DNA from 3 places in the Lysinibacillus sp. GW821-FHT14F06 genome. Region 3 is predicted to be linked to each of the others. Evidence: a T-box and tRNA genes for the amino acid it is inferred to sense, from the RefSeq annotation. Region 3 holds a T-box; the other regions hold tRNA genes.

Region 1 (4,279 bases), on a different contig from region 3:
AATAATTATTAAAATTGGTGTCCATACCTAAAGAATATGACACGAAACACGATATAGAAACTTGAAGGGAGGTGAAAAGGATGAAGGTGATCTTTACAGTGGGGTTGCCTGGGAGTGGAAAAAGTACATTTGTGAAACAGCTAGCGAAAAGGGAAGAAGCGATTGTTCTTTCAAGTGATGCTATACGGCAGGAGCTGTTTGGTGACGCAACTAAGCAGAAATCACGTGTGGTCTTTCGCACATTATATGAGCGTCTTAATGACTTAGTGGCAAAAGGTTTTTCTGTCATAGTAGATGCCACAAATATTGAAAGAGAACGCAGGATGTTTGCACTTCGTAAATTACCAAGCACGATTAAGAAGGAATGCTATTACTTTGATACACCCTATTCAAGTTGTGTAGCAAGAAACCAACAACGGAAGCGGCAAGTACCATTGATGGTGATGGAAAAAATGAGAAAGCATTTAGAATTCCCAACAGTAGGAGAAGGATTCGATGTAGTGCATATTGTACATGAATCAAGTCCATATGACATTTCTCGACAACAATTTATTTCACTTATTCAAAGCCAACCCACTTATGAAAAGCTTTTTCAAACACTTCGATCAGTCCCACTATTTAAAGAAATTTATCATTTTAATCAAGAAAATCCACATCATCAATTTCTACTATGTCAGCATACTTATTTTGTGTTTGCCTATATCAATGAATACTATTTGGAAAGTGATAAGCTGGCATTACAAATAGCAGGATTATTCCATGATGTTGGGAAGCCATTTTGTAAAAAATTTAAACCACTGCAACAACGGTATGGCTATTTTGGCCATGAAAATGTATCGGCTCAAATGGTTTGTCATTTTTTATTAGAGTTGGGCTTTGAAGAGGATTTCGTTTTAAAGGTTGTACATTTAGTGCAGTTCCATATGTTAATACAGTATGGGGGCGATAGAGGTGGAAGCCAAATTTATCATTTATTAGATGGCGATTTATTAACAAGGCTTTACTTTTTCCGTGAGGCAGATCAATTTGCCAAATAAACAATAGAGAAAAGAAGTGGAGATATGACGAAATTAAAGAAATATCCAAGAAGCTTTCATTTACCTTGGAGTAGAAGCTATACCCATGATGATAAGGTTGCTAAAAACGTGAATCATTTTATAGGAAAAGAAGTGGTTGTCACTGAAAAATTAGATGGAGAAGGCACTACACTTTACAAAGACTATATGCATGCCAGAAGCATCGATTCAGCCAATCATCCTTCTAGACATTGGGTAAAAACATTTCACGCGAGTTTTGCATATCGGATTCCAAAAGATTGGCGTCTATGTGGAGAAAATGTTTACGCCAAGCATTCCATTTATTATCAAGCGTTAACAAGCTACTTTTATTTATTTAGTATTTGGAATGAAGAGAATATTTGTTTGAGCTGGGATGAGACAGTTGCCTTTGCCGCTGAGTTAGGTATTGAAACCGCACCTGTTTTATATCGAGGGATTTTCGATGAAGAAAAAATAAAACGTACATTTACTGGTAAATCATTTTTTGATGGTGAACAAGAAGGTTATGTCATTAGAAATGCGGGATCATTTCATTATGATGATTTCCAATATAATTTAGGGAAATTTGTCAGATTGCATCATGTTCAAACAAGTGAGCATTGGTTACAAGAAGAAGTCATTCCTAATCGTTTAAAATAAACCTGATTTAACTGTGATTTCTAATTATTAAAAAAGGACTGAGAAAAATGTAATACTACATCAATCTATCAATCAAAAATTATATATTATGAGGAAGTGTGCAAGGGCTGCATATCCCTATAGAAAAGGGTTTACAGGTTCAATTCCTGTCATCCTCACTTAAATGTAAATAAAAAATGAACTCTCTTTAGTAACGAGAGTTCATTTTTGTATTATTTAGTGTAATTATCGAAATAGCCTTGAATATAAATCATTGGTGTTCCTTTGTCACCCGAACCTGATGTTAAGTCAGATAGAGAACCAATTAGGTCTGTTAAGCGACGAGGTGTTGTTCCTTGAGCTGCCATTTGACCAGTTAAATCTTCATCTTTATTTTGGATATAGTCAGAAATCGCTGCTTTTAATTCATCACCGCGAAGATCAGCAAAATCATTATCTGCTAGGTATTTTAGTTTAACTTCATTTGGTGTTCCATCTAATCCAGCAGTATAGGCTGGTGAAACAACAGGGTCAGCTAATTCCCAAATTTTACCTACAGGATCTTTGAATGCACCATCACCATAAATCATGACTTCAACTGTTTTACCAGTAGCCTCTTTGATTTTTGCTTGGATACCGTCAACAATTGGCTGGCAAGTATGCGGGAATAATTTCACACTATCTTCTGTTGCTTTGTTTGAGCCAAGTAAACCGTATTCCTCATTGAAGCCTGAACCGTTCATAGATGCTGATAAGATATTATCAAGGCTGTATACTTTTTCAGCCCCATTCACTGTTAGAATACGTTTTGTGCGTAGGCGTGTATGAATATCACAAGTTAAAACACTCTTCGTATAGTCCAAAATTGTTTTTGGATTATTTGAAAAGATAACCTCACAAGAAGCGCCTTCAGCTTCGATTAATTCCTTATAATATTCAATATAATCTACACCTGTAAATGTGTGTTTTTTATAGCCGAAATGCTCACGGAATTCAACTTCATTTAATGTATCTGTCCAAGGGTTAATTCCTTTTACATCTAGCTCGTCTATATCAACTAGGTGATTACCAACCTCATCAGATGGATAACTTAACATAAGAACAACTTTTTTAACGCCTTTAGCAATACCACGTAAGCAGTTTGCGAAACGGTTACGGCTAAGAATAGGGAAAATAACACCAACAGTATCATCACCAAATTTGGCAGCTACGTCAGCTGCGATGTCGTCGATTGATGCATAGTTACCTTGTGCACGTGCTACGACAGATTCTGTTACTGTGACAATGTCTCGATCTTCAATTGAATAGCCTTCAATCTGTGCGGCATTTAATACCGTATCAACAACGATTTGTTCAATATCATCGCCTTCGTTAATAATTGGACCACGAAGACCTCTTACAACTGTACCAACTACACGTTCCAAAATAATCTCTCCTCATTAACAGGTAAATGTTTTATGTGAATAAAAATCAATATAATTTTACTATACGCTCCTTTAATGATATAAGTAAAATTAATAGTTCGTATAATAGCTATAAGGAGTGCTTATATGATAGGGAAGTTAGATTTATACCGTGTTTTTAGTGTTGTTGCTAAAAATAATAGCTTTTCAAGGGCTGCTAGGGATTTATATATGACACAGCCAGCTGTTAGCCAAGCCATGATGCAATTAGAAAAGGAACTTGGTACACGTCTCTTTAATCGCACACCTAAGGGGGTAACACTAACAACTGAAGGTAGTCTTTTATACGAGTATACGAATTCAGCGTTAGGTCTTTTAGATGCTGGTGAGGAAAAGCTACTGGAATTTAAAAATTTAACAACTGGTCAACTAAAAATTGGTGTAGGAGATACGATTTCCCGCTTTTTTTTAATGCCATATCTAGAGGCATTTCATACCATGTATCCGAACATAAAATTGCAAATGTTAAATGGGACGACATCGGAAATTTGTAATTTTATTAAGTCTGGTGAGGTGGATATAGGACTTTGTAATTTTCCGATAGAAGATGCGACATTACAGTTAACCGTATGTACTGAGGTTCAAGATGTTTTTGTATGTGGTGAAAAATACCGAACATTAACGTCAAAAAAATTAAGCTTTGAAGATCTTTTAAAATTTCCCCTTGTTTTTTTAGAGCAAAAATCAAATTCCAGAAAATATGTAGAAGATTATTTATTTGCAAGAGGAATACATATCGAACCTGAGTTTGAGCTAGGGTCGCATGATCTTGTGCTGGAATTCGCACGTAGTAATTTAGGCATTGCTTGTGTAACGAAAGAATTTTCTAAGGATTATTTGCAACGAGGACTTTTATATGAGTTAACATTAACTGAACAAATACCAGCCCGTAGTATAGGCATGTGTTATTTAAAGAGTGTTCCACTTTCACGGGCGGCTGCAAAATTTGTAGATATTATAGAGCAAAAGCAGGAGCGTAAACGTTTAAATCCGAGAAATATTAAGTAAGCTTAGCGACTAGTAATAGCATGCTAAGCTTTTTTGAGTAGAGCTTCAATAAGCGTGTCAGCATTACGCTTATTTTTCATCGTGGGAGAGTATAGATATGAAAATGTTCGCATAAAATGCTGCTCTTCTAAA
Region 2 (4,279 bases), on a different contig from region 3:
AAAGAAATGGGCATAGATGACCCGTACGGAGATATTGATTATGATATTTTACCAGATGAACTACAGCAACAAATAGATAGCCTAAATCTTATAGCAATTCTACAAGAACAAATCGATTCTGAGAGTGCAGATGCTAAAATAGTTGGATTTGTTTTGAGAAGAATGGCTCAATTAAATAATACTGAAGCGTTAGATTTAGTTTTAGATAATATAGATAAACTATATACGGCGTTCCAACATATATTTGTGTACATTAATCAACTAGACTTAAGCATTTATCAGAAGGAAAGAATAAGTGGAAAATTAATAAGTATATTAGAAGATTCTATTGTAGGTCATTTAGAATTTCATAGAATGTGGCTATTCAAAACTTTTAGCAACGGAACAGGCTGGAATATTGATAATCTAGCTACATACTACAATGATTATTATGATGATTTTTTAAGAAGAAAAATAATATTAGCTTTAGGTAATGCAAATCAACAATCGTGGTTTAAGACAAGGAAGAGAAATATTATGCAGTTCCCTAATTGGCAAAGAAGGGCATTTTTGGTGTCCGCTAATTGTCTTCCTGGCGATGAAGCAAGTCACTGGTACCGTTCGATTTTACCTAGATTGGATGTTTTAGAGGTGGCAGTTGTAAAATGGGCAGAGAGTAGATAAATAAAGTGGAAATTATAATATTTAGGTAGGAATTGAGCCACCAAATTAAAGAAGCCTAATTGTAACTTGCTCAGTTTTACAAAACACAATACTCTATTCTTATCAACAAAAGCAGTTGTAGCAAAAGTATATAAGAGAGTCTAATATTAGGCTCTCTTTGTATTTTGAATTAATTAAATGATTTGTCTGAATCTGATTTGCGAATCATTAGATTATTCAAATTAACATCTATAATATTATAATTATAATGTAAAGGTGTGCATAAAATGGATATAAACAACTATATTACATCTCAATATAAAGAAATAGAGGAATATGTGGATTTAGAGTTTGCTGATTTATATACAAATATTGGAAATGAAAAATTAAAAAATATCTTTGTAACTTTACATGGAAATTTAATTAATCTATTTAAAACCATGAATCAAAGATTACCTACTAATGAACATACAGCTCATTTTTGGGCAGAACCCAGTAGAGATTTAATAAAAATGATTAATATAGCTACAAGACTTAAAAGGGCATTAAAAAATTCAATTTATACTTTTTCAATTGATGAATATTATGAAAGTGTAATAAATAAATGCTCAGAGTTTTTATCTTCTAGTGGGGGAAACTCAATTCCAGAAAATATGGATATGATTGATTTATATTATGAAATCCCAATTTTCAAAATGAATACTTCCATAGAAATAGAAGCACCTAATCAAATTAGTATAGAAAACTTAAAAATGATAGGAGAAGGCTCTTACGCTAATGTATATAGGTACAAAGATAAATATTATAATAAAAGCTTCATTGTTAAAAGAGCAAAAAAAGACTTAAAGCATAAAGAATTAATTAGATTTAAAAATGAATTTACAGAGATGCAAAAAATGCGTTCTCCTTATATTGTTGAAGTTTATAGGTATAACAACGATAATAACGAATACATTATGGAATGTATGGATTGTACATTGTATGAATACATATTAAAAAATAACGCAACTCTTTCTACGATACAAAGGAAAAACATATGTTTTCAAGTATTGAAAGCTTTCAAATATATCCATTCAAAAGGTTACCTGCATAGAGATATTAGTCCTAATAATGTACTTATAATGATATATGATGATATAGTTGTAGCTAAAATATCTGATTTTGGTCTTGTCAAAATTCCAGAGCTAGAATTAACTTCATTAAATTCAGATATTAAAGGCTCTTTTAATGATTCATCTTTACATATTGATGGTTTTAAAAATTATAATATTCTTCATGAAACATATGCCTTAACTAGGTTAATTCTTTTCATTATGACAGGAAAAGTGAATTTAGAACATATAACTAATGGAAAATTATATGAGTATAAAATTAAAGGGTTAAATCCAGACAAAAATAAAAGATTCGCAAATGTAGAAGAAATGAATAGATTTATAAGTGATTTTTAAATTGATTTAATCAGATGAATTTGTGAGACAAATAGGACTGTTTTTACTTTTAATCATTTTTAATTGATGTTATTTTATATATAAAGATACTTTCGGTCTAAAAACGTAATTTGACCGAATCCCATGTATAGTTTAAGAGTGTCTCAATGGCTTGGTATTACTAGGATTGTAAAGAGTGATGTTAGTGGTAAGCTAAGCCGTCGGTCGGGGGTTCGAATCCCTCCTGGGACGCTAACCTAAGCCTTACAGCCACAACGGTTGTAAGGCATTTTATTTTTATGCATAACTACGAATAGCTGAAAAATCTGCCCAAAGTTTGTCCAAATCAATCTTTTTTGATAAAAAGCTTATTGAAGTGATTACTAGCTCTTTGATCAGTTTCTTCTAATAAATGTCCATAAGTATTCATTGTTGTGGTAATATTTGAATGTCCTAATCTTGACTGAATAACTTTTGGGTGTTCGCCAGCATGAATTAATAAAATGCTGAAGTGTGACATAGATCATGGAAACGTATTCTAGGTAAATCAGGATTCCTTTTTGTAAAACTGTCCCACCATTGACTTATTGAATCAGGGCGATACGGTTTACCAAATTCATTTGAGAAAATGAAAAAATGTTCCTTCCATTCTCGTTCATCGCCAGCCTCTTCTAGTTGATATTTTTTAACTGCAGCAAGCGTAACTTGATCATTCATTATATTTGATGGAATAGTTACTACACGTTTTCTTTTACCTTTTGTCTAGTCTCTTTTACAATAATTCCATCACAGTTAAATTAACTAAAGCTTGTTCTATTAAAAGAGTATTTTTTTCAGTGTTCAAGTGTTTTTCTTCTATAGCTACTAATTCACCTTGGCACGCGGCACTCACTACAGCAAGTTCGACCAATAATCTTTTTTCGGCAGTTTCGCGATAATCCATATCGACGAATTGCCAAAGCAACAAAGGAACATCGAACATTATCGAACCTGCTAAACCGTCAATTTAAGCAAAGGGTAGCTGGGAAAGTATTATTAACAGACATCACCTATCTTTGAGTTACGGAAAGGTAAACGCACCTACTTGTCTACAATTAAAGATGGGAAACCAATGAAATTTTGGCTTATGAAGTATCTGATAAAATAACGTTAGATATTGCCCTGAATACTTTAAAGAAATTAAAGAAGAATGGAATAAAACTAAATGAGGGTGCCTTCATCCACTCAGACCAAGGCTTCCACTACACCAATCCCCAATTCCAAAAGCTTGTGAAGAAAATGGGAATAAGTCAGTCAATGTCCTGTCGTGGGAACTGTTGGGATAACGCTCCTCAAGAATCATTCTTTGGGCATTTTAAAGATGAAACAGATTTAAGATCATGTGAAACACTAGAAGATGTAAAAGGGGAAATTAAAAGTTATATGACTTATTACAATCACTATCGAGGTCAGTGGAACCTAAAGAAGATGACGCCTGCGCAATACAGACATCATCTTCTTCAAGTTACCTAGAGTCTTTTTTAAAATGTCCTTTACAAAGGGTACACTTTAGTTTGGGATTATCTATTGCAGTTTGTTATTTCCCTTCGAAATACTGGACTAAAGAATTTTTAAATGCGTCAAGTTTTTTCAATAATAAACTGTATGCTTCACGCTCTTTGATTGCTTCTTCAATATCCTTGCTATTTTTTTCGCGATATTTATTAAAAGCGTCAATATCGAGTATTTCAGCATTATCAGAATTTAACGTACCGTCTTTTAACTTTTCCTCGTATAACTTCATCATTCGAGAAATGCCCTCATCAGAAATATGAACCTCCCCACTTGTTATGCCTAAACCCCTGATAAGAAACATTGCCATATCAGCTCTTGCATTCTTTTCCTTAAAATAATTTTGGGCCTCTTCATTTACGGCTTTAGCACGAAATTCATCAACCAAATCTAAAACACTGTTCTGAAAAATCTGGTTGGTGTTTTTATCGTCTGCCTGTCCGTCAAATATGCCTTTTTCTTTATATTGTTCAATTTTTGTCAAAAACTCGCCTAATAATTCGTTATCAGAATTGCTATCGGAATTATTTTTTAAGCTTAACTTTAATCGAGCTAGGTCATTCGAAAAATCTTTTAATGTATCGTTAGACACGTTCGGACTAAAAGGTGAACGGCTAAAAATAACTGCGGCGCTATTTTTCCCGCTTGCATTTGTGCTA
Region 3 (4,279 bases):
AAAAAGAGGTATGGCTGAAATGCAAAAGGGTGGCGTTATTATGGACGTGATAAATGCAGAGCAGGCGAAAATTGCTGAAGCAGCAGGAGCTGTAGCTGTCATGGCATTAGAAAGGGTACCATCAGATATTCGTAAGGCGGGCGGTGTTGCACGTATGGCTGATCCTAGAATTGTTGAGGAGGTTATGGGGGCTGTCTCTATTCCGGTGATGGCTAAGGCACGTATAGGGCATATAGTCGAAGCAAGAATCTTAGAGGCAATGGGTGTTGATTATATTGATGAAAGTGAAGTATTAACACCTGCAGATGAAGAGTTTCATTTATTAAAAAGTGATTACACTGTACCATTTGTTTGTGGTTGCCGCGATTTAGGAGAAGCTGCTCGACGCATTGGTGAGGGAGCTTCAATGCTGCGAACAAAGGGTGAACCAGGAACAGGGAATATTGTAGAGGCTGTACGTCATATTCGTAAAGTGAATGCGCAAGTTCGTAAGGTAGTTGGTATGACAGAGGATGAGCTAATGACAGAGGCTAAATTGCTTGGAGCCCCATTTGAATTATTAAGAGAAATTAAACGAAATGGGCGTTTACCAGTGGTGAATTTTGCAGCTGGTGGTGTCGCTACGCCTGCTGATGCTGCCTTAATGATGGAGCTTGGTGCTGACGGTGTGTTCGTTGGTTCTGGTATTTTTAAATCAGAAAATCCAGAGAAGTTTGCAAAGGCAATTGTAGAGGCTACTACACATTATAAGGATTATAAGCTTCTAGCAGAAATATCAAAAGAGCTAGGGGTTCCAATGAAAGGCATTGATATTGCCCAGCTCAGTCAAAATGAGCGCATGCAAGAGCGAGGCTGGTAAAATGAAACGAATTGGTGTATTAGCATTGCAGGGAGCGGTACGGGAGCACATGCAAATGTTAGAGTCACTAGACTGTGAGGTTGTCTTGGTAAAACGGCACAATGACTTACAGCAACTAGATGGACTTGTGCTACCTGGTGGGGAGAGTACAACAATGCGAAAATTGCTGAATCGATATGAGCTGTTGGAGCCAATTCGCACACTCGCAAAGACTGGATTGCCGATGTTTGGAACATGTGCAGGCTTAATTTTATTGGCAAATGAAGTAGTGGACTATGAGCCACATTTAGCGGTTATGAATTTAGCAGTAGCAAGAAATTCTTATGGACGACAGGTAGATAGCTTCGAAGTAGACCTCAATATACCTAAAATAGGTAATGCAATCCCTACTGTTTTTATACGCGCACCTCATATTGTTTCAGTTGGCGAAGGTGTTGAAATTCTAGCAGAGCATGAAGGGAAGATTGTTTTAGCACAGGATGGTCATTTTTTAGGCTGTTCGTTTCATCCTGAATTAACAACTGATACACGTATTCTCAAATATTTTGTATCGTCTATGGTATGACTTGCAAAATCTTGTTTCGTATAGTACAGTATGGATAAAATTTAAATAACTGAACACGATGATGGGAAGTAGTAACAGGCACGTTTTTTTTAGAGAGTCAGCGGTTGGTGGAAGCTGATAAAAACACTTGTGAATCCGTCCTGGAGTTGCGCAGTCGAAGTGAATGAAGTAGGCTGTCGCCGGCTGAAATGCCGTTATGAAATAAGTGGATTAGGCATGATGTCTAGTCAATTAGGGTGGCAACGCGGGTAGCTCTCGTCCCTTTTATGGGATGAGGGCTTTTTTGTGTTCTCCTGACCTACTATTCCCCATCATTTGGAATCTACTGGAGGTATGAACGATGTTAGATATTAAACGCGTGCGCGATAATTTCGCTGAAGTTAAAGAAATGCTATTAACACGTAATGAGGATTTAGGAAACTTAGACGATTTTGAAGAATTAGATGCCAAGCGTCGTGTATTAATTGCAAAAACGGAAGAGCTTAAAGCTGAGCGTAATAAAGTATCTGAACAAATTTCTGTGATGAAGCGTAATAAAGAAAATGCGGATGAAGTAATCGCTCGTATGCGTCAGGTTGGCGATGAAATTAAGGAGCTAGATGTCCAATTAAATGATGTAGAAGACCGTTTTAAAGATATGATGATGCGTTTACCAAACATCCCGCATGAATCCGTACCAGTAGGCACAACAGAGGATGACAACGTTGTGGAATATACTTGGGGTGAGGTACCGACATTTGATTTTGATATTAAACCACACTGGGATATTGCAACCGATTTAAAAATTGTAGACTTTGAGCGTGGAGCAAAAGTGACAGGTAGCAGATTCTTATTCTATCGAGGGCTGGGTGCTCGTTTAGAACGTGCATTAATGACATTTATGATGGATTTACATGCAGAAGAGCATGGTTATGAAGAAATGCTGCCACCTGTAATTGTTAATCGTGATAGTTTAACTGGTACTGGACAGCTTCCTAAGTTTGAAGAAGATGTATTTAAATTAGAGGAAACAGATTATTTCATGATTCCAACGGCAGAGGTACCTGTAACAAACTTCTATCGTGATGAAATATTATCTGTAGAAGCATTACCACAGGGCTTTGCTGCATATAGTGCATGTTTCCGTTCAGAGGCAGGCTCTGCGGGACGTGATACACGTGGTTTAATTCGCCAGCACCAATTTAACAAAGTAGAATTAGTGCGCTTTGTAAAACCAGAGGAATCATACGAACAGCTAGAGCTATTAACTGGTCATGCTGAAAGGGTACTACAACTATTAGGCTTACCTTACCGTAAACTAAAAATGTGTACGGCTGATTTAGGCTTTACGGCAGCAAAAAAATATGATTTAGAGGTTTGGATTCCAGCACAAAACATGTATCGTGAAATCTCTTCTTGCTCTAATTTCGAGGATTTCCAAGCACGTCGAGCAAATATTCGCTTCCGTCGTGAAGCAAATGCAAAACCGGAGTATGTACACACATTAAACGGCTCAGGACTTGCTATTGGACGTACAGTAGCGGCCATCCTAGAAAACTATCAGCAAGCTGATGGAAGCGTAGTAATTCCTGAGGTACTAAGATCTTATATGGGCGGGAAAGATATTATTGCTCCAAAATAGTTCTGGGTCGAAGTGACAAGTGCAGAGAATTAAAGAAGTAAATCAATTTCGCACTGAAAAGGTACCAAAACCGCATTGATCTCACCACCTCTACAGGTGGTGAGATCAATGAAGATAAAAAATAAGCTACCGTTGGAGATTTATTTCTCGATGGTAGCTTTTCTTTGTAAATCTTATTAATGGAGACGAACGTGGTGCTTTACAGAGATGGCTATGTTCATTAGAAATTGAGTAAATAATACCTTCAATAAAAGAATGAGATAAAATGGATTTATTACCCAAATGAAATTAAACTGTCCATTCTATGGGGCTTTGATTAGTTTTTTCTACGAGGAAAGCTAAAATTACCTTCCTAGAAGTACGCTTTTTTTATATAGGTATATTTATTTAATTTCCATTTTCAGTAAACAACTCTAAAAAATTAAGTGCATATTTGGCTAAATACCGTTCCTTTGGCCAAACTATCGTCGCTTTAGATTGGATGTTACAATTAGCGAATTCAATAATTTTAATGCCATCAATAGAAAACTTATCTAGACTTGTTCTTGGCAAAATGGTCACACCTACTCCTTTTCTAATCAAGGAAGAGACCATGGCAATATTAGTACACTCACAAATAATTTTTGGTTCAAACCCATGAGTTTTAAATTCATCTAAAATAATACGAAGTGTATTACAATTATGATGACGATAAAAAGAAAGAAATGGTATATTCTTTAATTCTCCCATCTGAATCGGGCTCTGTAAATTCCACTGCGATGGTGTAGCAAGTACAAATCCCTCAACATCCAAGCCTAATGAAAAAAATTTTTCATCTTCAATGGGCTGCTGTAAAATAGCTACGTCAATTTCTTTACTTAAAAGGCTCTCTGTTAAGAATAATGTATCGCCTTCGATAATTTTAAAGCATAAATCGGGGTATCGGTCGAGCATAATCTTGATTTTTTCAGGTATATAGGATAAACAAGTTTGATCTGCGCCTATAGATAAAACACCTTTTAAGCCTTCTCCTACTTCCTTTATTTCAGAAATAGTATCCTCGAAATTGGATAATAAAGTTTTCCCTTTTTCATATAACACTTTCCCGGGACCCGTCATATCAAGTGTCCTACCATTTCGATCTAGTAGTTTACAATTCAATTCTTCTTCCATCATTTTTAACTGCTGGCTAAGTGGAGGCTGTGCCATATGTAGTTTTTTTGCGGCTTTCGTAATTTGTCCTTCCTCGACAATT

Evidence for each region. The T-box of region 3 lies ahead of serS (serine--tRNA ligase). A T-box ahead of a tRNA ligase gene usually reads a tRNA of that ligase, here a tRNA-Ser.
Region 1: it encodes a tRNA-Ser, which carries the amino acid that the T-box ahead of serS (serine--tRNA ligase) is inferred to sense. The anticodon was not compared.
Region 2: it encodes a tRNA-Ser, which carries the amino acid that the T-box ahead of serS (serine--tRNA ligase) is inferred to sense. The anticodon was not compared.

Annotation. Positions count from the first base shown of each region.
Region 1 is NZ_JBXAPF010000015.1:9,015-13,293, reverse strand. Features, by position in the region: gene AC1RNS_RS14330 (AAA family ATPase) at 81-1,037, shown strand; gene AC1RNS_RS14325 (RNA ligase family protein) at 1,062-1,697, shown strand; tRNA gene AC1RNS_RS14320 (tRNA-Ser) at 1,788-1,855, shown strand; gene AC1RNS_RS14315 (coenzyme F420-0:L-glutamate ligase) at 1,910-3,100, opposite strand; gene AC1RNS_RS14310 (LysR family transcriptional regulator) at 3,227-4,147, shown strand; gene AC1RNS_RS14305 (LysR family transcriptional regulator) at 4,171-4,279, opposite strand, start outside.
Region 2 is NZ_JBXAPF010000032.1:29,244-33,522, forward strand. Features, by position in the region: gene AC1RNS_RS21255 (RNA-directed DNA polymerase) at 1-663, shown strand, start outside; gene AC1RNS_RS21260 (protein kinase family protein) at 930-2,090, shown strand; tRNA gene AC1RNS_RS21265 (tRNA-Ser) at 2,231-2,321, shown strand; gene AC1RNS_RS21270 (hypothetical protein) at 2,842-3,051, opposite strand; partial or broken gene AC1RNS_RS21275 (IS3 family transposase) at 3,006-3,581, shown strand; gene AC1RNS_RS21280 (hypothetical protein) at 3,646-4,279, opposite strand, start outside.
Region 3 is NZ_JBXAPF010000036.1:40,008-44,286, reverse strand. Features, by position in the region: gene pdxS (pyridoxal 5'-phosphate synthase lyase subunit PdxS) at 1-859, shown strand, start outside; gene pdxT (pyridoxal 5'-phosphate synthase glutaminase subunit PdxT) at 861-1,424, shown strand; T-box leader at 1,474-1,690, shown strand; gene serS (serine--tRNA ligase) at 1,765-3,045, shown strand; gene AC1RNS_RS22485 (LysR family transcriptional regulator) at 3,433-4,279, opposite strand, start outside.